Regions from separate parts of the Xenorhabdus littoralis genome, predicted to be linked through region 1. Evidence: predicted binding sites of a transcription regulator. Region 1 holds the regulator's gene; the other holds the start of a gene.
What was found. The regulator LexA, encoded in region 1, represses DNA repair genes until DNA is damaged. The targets are predictions, from matches to a motif close to TNCTGTATGTACATACAGNA.
Positions count from the first base shown of each region.

Region 1 (3,430 bases):
CATCACATGCTCGTAACCGATATAGATTGGCACAATAGTGATTGGGCGAGATTCACCACGTAACATCGCCTGTAAGGTCATAGAAATCGTACCCGTTTTCGGGTCAAGTAAACGACCAGTACGGGAACGACCACCTTCGACAAAGTATTCCACCGAATAGCCACGGACAAACAACTCACCGAGGTATTCACGGAAGATCGTCGAATAGAGTTTATTGCCTTTAAAAGTACGGCGGATAAAGAACGCACCAAGACGACGGAATATCGGGCCGGCAGGCCAGAAATTCAGGTTAATGCCCGCTGCAATGTGCGGTGGAACCAACCCTTGGTGATAAAGCACATAAGAGAGCAGGAGATAATCCATATGGCTGCGGTGGCATGGAACATAAACCAGTTCATGACCATCCTGAGCCAATTGGCGAACGCGTTCAGCATTGTGAACATTGATGCCTTGATATAAACGGTTCCACGTCCAACTCAAAACGCGGTCGGTTAAGCGCACTGTTTCATAAGAAAAATCAGCAGCAATCTCTTCCAACATATTGATGGCGTTCTGTTTCGCCTTTTCAGGAGAAATTTTCTTGCTACGGGCTTCATCTGCAATCGCTTTTTCTATTGCTTTTGATGTCAGTAACTTTTTGAACAAATCCTGTCTGGCAGGCAAACGAGGCCCAACAGCAGCCAGACGTTGACGGGAATAGTGTATCCGCGCAACACGGGTAAGTTTATTGGCGATGATATTATCCGTACCATGTTCGTCAGCCATGTGGCGTAGAGAAACCGGCGTGGAGAAACGCACAAAACTATCTCGCCCAAGCCACAGAATGGCAAAAAACTTCTGAACACCATTCAGCAGGCGTAATTGTGGCGCAGTATTAACTTCTTGCCCTTGCCCTTCACGCCCCGGAGAGCGACCAAACATCACGGAAACAGGCACCATCTGAATATTCAAATCAGGATTATTGCGATGCAGATCCAGATATGAGTGAAAAATTTTCACAGATTCATGTTTTGGTGCATAGCAACTGAATACACGTGGACCGTTATCAATAAAAACACAACTAGGAAGTTGCGTGTCACCTATTTCCAAAGAATTCAACGGATCCGGCAGATCTTGCGCCAGACATTGTTGACGCAGGGTCAATAAGTCTGTTTTTGAATGATACGGTAGCACGTACAAAATAGGCCGAGTCGTATCAAGACGCAGCTCTGCAATGGGATCCGTAGGGATGAGTTTACTTTTGACTAATAATTTTAGTGGTAAATTCAATAACTTATAATATATTTTACGCCAACCTGACATAACTGCTTTAAGCCTCTTGTTAGCAACGGGTCGCAAGGATACCAGAAACAGATTTTGAGATCTGTGGAAATAAGACAATAATAAGAGCTAAAAGTTATATAACCATACAATAAATAAGTTTTTTAAAGAAAATTCTTATGGCAAATCAATCTACGGGTTTAACCCGAATCATTAAAGCGGCTGGATATTCGGCGAAAGGTATCAAAGCGGCATGGCGAAATGAAGCGGCGTTCCGACAGGAGGCAATCGCGTCTATATTTGCAGTCATAGTCGCATTTTCTTTAGATCTTGGCCTATTCGAGAGACTCCTGCTTATCAGCTCTGTCATGCTGGTCATTATTGTTGAGATCCTTAATAGTGCCATAGAAGCGGTAGTGGACCGCATTGGCAGCGAATATCATGAATTATCGGGCCGGGCGAAAGATATGGGTTCAGCAGCAGTATTCCTGACTATACTTCTGGCGCTGTTTATCTGGGGAATGCTCCTTTGGTCGCATTTCATGCGCTGATATGATGTGTTTATCATCAAAACACGTTATTTAGCTGCTTTTACGTGCTGACCGGTTCCCAATTCGAATTTAGCTGTATATACTCACAGCTGGACTGTATAAACAAACAGGGGGCGAAATGAAAGCATTAACTGCCAGGCAGAAGCAAGTCTATGACTTGGTGCGTGACCATATTTCGCAAACGGGTATGCCACCAACACGTGCTGAAATTGCAGCACGTCTTGGTTTTCGTTCACCTAACGCGGCAGAAGAGCATTTAAAAGCACTGGCGCGTAAAGGGGTGGTAGAGATTATCTCTGGTGCATCCAGAGGTATCCGTTTGCTTCTCGAAGAAGAAGATAATACGGGATTACCGTTAATCGGTCGTGTTGCAGCTGGCGAACCATTGCTGGCTCAGGAACACATCGAAAGTCACTATAAGGTTGATCCTGAATTATTTAAACCAAGCGCTGATTTTTTGTTGCGTGTTAAAGGAATGTCCATGAAAGACATCGGAATTATGGACGGAGATTTACTTGCTGTACATAAAACACAGGATGTTCATAACGGACAAGTTATAGTTGCGCGCATTGAAGATGAAGTGACAGTAAAACGCTTAAAACAAACAGGCAACAAAATTGAGTTGATTGCTGAAAATCCAGAATTTGAACCCATTGTTGTTGATTTAAGCGAGCAGAGTTTCACCATTGAAGGATTGGCAGTAGGCATTATTCGTAACGGGGACGGGTTCTGATTGTAAAAACGGATAATTGTACTTTGCCATTCTGGGGCGGTCATTTCTCACAGTACCCGTAAACCCGAGTTCAACGGGAACTTGATAATATATCAACCATGACCGCCTCACTGCCTTATAAGGCTTCAAGTATTTCGTCTTATTTCTTTTTCTTATTTCTTTTTATTTTCTTCAACCGGATGAGGGTGCTGGCATGTATCGCGTTCCGTACAGGAATCGATCTCATGACAGGAAGAGCATAAGCCGTGGATTTCTATCACACTATTCCGCAGATGAAAGCCTGTTCCTTGTGCTAACTGTTGAATAGTAGATTCAATATCTTTCGCGTTCTTTTCGGTCACTGAACCGCAATCTTCACAGATAAACATAGCCGAAGTATGGCAGGGTTCTTCAAAATGATGGCAGAGAACATAACTGTTTGTCGATTCTATTTTGTGGATAAAACCTTGTTCCAACAGGAATTCCAATCCACGGTAAACTGTTGGTGGCTTAGCTTGCGGCTCAACTTCTCGTAACAGATCAAGTAAATCATAAGCACTGATTGCGCTGGGTTGTTCCGTAATTAAACGAAGAATTTGCAGGCGCTGAGGTGTCAAACGAACCCCTCTTGACAGACAAATAGTCTCAGCCTGTGCCAGTAAATTTTTTTGATTGATAGTTTTCATACACCTCTCACACCTACACGATGCTAATGGCTTTAATGTTATCACGTTTTTTGGCTTGAGAGTGGAACCCACGTAATGCTCAGAGAATATATCCCAGAAGCAGAAATAGAGAATTTGATGAGAATTTGGATAGATGAAATGAAGTAGGGGAATACCCAATTGCACGGTAAGGAGTGGACGATTCCTGTTTAAGTGAATCGATCTTTGATCGAATATTGATT
Region 1 covers NZ_VCDP01000061.1:65,306-68,735, reverse strand. The annotation lists gene plsB (glycerol-3-phosphate 1-O-acyltransferase PlsB) at 1-1,302, opposite strand, end outside; gene FE394_RS15140 (diacylglycerol kinase) at 1,440-1,811, shown strand; gene lexA (transcriptional repressor LexA) at 1,930-2,544, shown strand; gene zur (zinc uptake transcriptional repressor Zur) at 2,697-3,209, opposite strand.

Region 2 (3,430 bases), on a different contig from region 1:
CGCACGTTTCTGAGACAGTGGCAGGTTGTAATGCTGGCTACCGATGCGGTCAGTGTAACCAACTACCAGAACTTTACCCTGAGTTGGGTCAATTTTAGCCAGTTGATTATAAAGGTTATCCAGCTCTTGTGTACCTTCTGTTTTCAGCGTTGATTTGTTGAAATTGAACAGAACATCAGAGCGCAGAGTGAAGCTTTGGTTTTCAACAATTGGTGCTGGAACGACTGGAGCCGGAGGTACAACAACCGGAGCCGGAGCTTCATCCTGACCAAAACGGTAAGAAACACCAACACTCAGCAGGCCGTTATCTGGGCGGGCACCAACAGAGGTAGCATCACCGATGTTGTTAACCCATTGGTAATCCAGACGGGTTGCCAGATTTTTGGTCAGTGCATATTCAACACCAATGGCTGCCAGAGGAGAAACGCCAGTGTCGTTATCTTTCTTCCTTAACTGCGCAGGGGATGCTGCATTTGCATTGTAAGTCGCGGAAGAATCTGCACGCCATACCATACCACCTAAACGAGTGTAAACATCCAGATTATCCAACACTGGATAGCTCAGTTTAGTTGTCAGTTGAACGCCTTGAGCACGGAAAGCACCATTATTAACGCTGCCTTTATAAGCCATGCGGCCCAGCCAGTCATAGCCCAGTTCAAAACCCAGATATGGATTTGCTTGATAACCGACATAAGCACCTGCACCTAGCTGGCTTTTACGGGTAGGGCCATTGCCAATTCGGTTATCATAGCCGTTACCGTAGAAGTTTACGTCATGGTATTGAGACCAACCCAGCTTAGCACCGGTATACCAAGTATTATCCTTTGGAGCTGCTTGGGCAGTAGTTGCAAACGCTGCCACTGCCACTGCTACTGCGATAGCTGTTTTCTTCATTTTACGCCTCGTTATCATCCAAATAGGCAATTGGCCTTTAAAGCCTTATTATTAGCCACTGGTTAAAATGTTCAGTTAGGGATTTGTGCTTCGATCAGAAGATACGTCTTGAAATATAAACTCGATAAGCACAAACCTAAACTGTGTAAAGTCTACAACGAACTTAAAAAGTTACAAGTACACTGTGACTCATGACACAAAATTTTTAATTGCAATATTACAAATATAAGTTTTTTTTGACGAACATTTACAATATTTACCGTATAAATATATTGATCTTCAGTGAAAATAGGCATGGTTATTAGCTAGTAGCTTATTTTTTATAAAAAATGTTGGGATAATTCCTAATTTTAGTCAATGATAATAAATAGAGTGAATTTGTAACCTATTTGGTTGAGTAATAAATTGAGGTACCATTTTTTGTGGTCGCATAATAAAACCTAACGCGCTACCTTTCTGCGCCGCTAATTGTAATTTATTCATTTCATACTCAGACAATTCGGGCAACCAACCCAATACCACACTGTAATTACCACTTGCCAGTGCTTTTTCCATTGCATTAATTGAAGCAATGGGACGAATCTGATTGAGCTGAACGACCTTATTTAAGGGCAGTCCGGAACTTACCAACCATTGACGGCTTAACCTCTTGTCAGGTGTGACCCAGAGTAACCACCGATCTTCATTTCCAGATTGGCGTAATAAAGGCAGCAGAATGTGATTAATGACAGGATGTTGTTCATTGTAGATTAGCTCACTGACCATGCCTTTTGCAGTGAGTGAAGTGTAGTGAGGGGGCTCTACAAAAGACAGTCTTTTCACGGTTATCCCAACCATTGTTTTCATCTCATCAACCATTACTGCTTTGTCTGTTTTATGTTCGTTTACTACGGTGCTGGTAGCGGCTGTTTTCTTTTCGGTGAGATATACCCACGATGATTGAATGCTCATAATGTTCCTCGCCATGATGAACTGTATATTTATACAGTATAGCGATATTTTATTAAAAGCAAGCCCCTTTTTTTCAAAGCGCTTCGCAAAAATTTACAGAAATTAGGATTTTTCCGACTTAACGATTGGCAGTTGGAAACAGATTGCGTATGGTTTTAATTAATTGTTCTTGTTATCTATTTTATTAATAGCAGGCATGATTAAACTTTATTTTGGAAAGTGATTCATGGAGCGATAAAAATGCTTTTATGCGGAGCTCGTTTGGCTCAATTGCAACAAGGTGTGTCCTCATTGGGAAAGCTTAAGAAAAAATCTCAATTTGGTGGCATTGGGTTATTAATTGATGGTGTTTTATTTGCTATCAGTTCAGATGGAGAACTTTATTTGCGAGGAAATAGTCACGCAGAAGTATTATTTAAAGCCAAAGGTATGGAAAAGTTTATTTATTCAAAAAGAGGAATACCTGTGACTTTGCGGTATTACCGCGTTAATGAATCACTTTGGCGAGATCAAAAACAGCTATTTGAATATGTACATCTAGCCTATCAATACACCATGGAAGAAATTATTGATAGGCAGAAAATTCCTCTCAGACTTAAAGATCTGCCCAATTTAGGGATCGCCTTAGAGAGGCAATTATGGAAAGTGGGTATATCTAAAGTAGAAGAATTGCGAATGCTAGGGGCAAAAGCAACTTACCTCAAACTACAGCAACACAGGAAAAAAACAAATGTTAGTTTGTTGCTTGCATTGGCAGGAGCAATAGAAGGATGTCATGTTGCAGTGTTACCGGAACAGCTACGTGATGAATTAATTATCTGGCACAGCGAATTAGTTCACCAGAATCCGGATTACCACTCATAATGAGTGAAGCTTGATGAATAGGGGCCAATGCCCCTATTGCCCCTATTGCCCGGATTTACGCGATAGCTGAAATCTTTTGGATAACTTTTTTTTCTGCTACGGATTGAATAGTGTTACTTAATATCGTCGCGTCATGTTCAAAATCATTAAGTGGGATATGATGAACTTGAGCAACAGCAGACAGTCCTTTTAGTAAGTGGCTGGCAGAGTCATCGAAAGGTTTTTCAGTTACCAATATAATCGGGCGCTGTAAGGCGGAAGCCCAACCGAGTTCTATATGGGTACCGTCTGTTCTGAGCAGCTTTTTTTGTTGTGGGCAGACAGGTAAAACGGCAACAAAAATATCACATCGTTCCATCCATTGGCGATCCCGTTGGGAAACTTCTTCTGGTGTAAATAAATGTGTCGTTCCGCCAAATTGCTCTGCCCGATGAGCAGAAAAAACCTCTGCGCCGAGTGATTCTAATAAATGAATGGCACATTTGAGATGAACCTGTAAATGACTGTCTAATGTGTTTGATTTTAATGCATGTTGAATGGGGCCCCCTACAAATATTTTAAGGCCAGACAATAGGGTGGACATAGAAATACCTCTTATAGAAATAAGGACTAATATTATTGTTAATAGAAGCTATTAATGTTTTTTATAAAAAATATCATTGGGTTATTGCTTAAACATGAAAGTTGTTTAAAAAATATATTTTCTAATATTTTTTATTGT
Region 2 covers NZ_VCDP01000058.1:27,956-31,385, reverse strand. The annotation lists gene ompA (porin OmpA) at 1-894, opposite strand, end outside; gene sulA (SOS-induced cell division inhibitor SulA) at 1,249-1,845, opposite strand; gene FE394_RS14285 (TfoX/Sxy family DNA transformation protein) at 2,086-2,709, shown strand; gene FE394_RS14280 (nucleoside 2-deoxyribosyltransferase) at 2,765-3,292, opposite strand.
Region 2: sulA (SOS-induced cell division inhibitor SulA) is a predicted target of LexA. The motif match lies at 1,865-1,884, and genes of this name have one in related genera.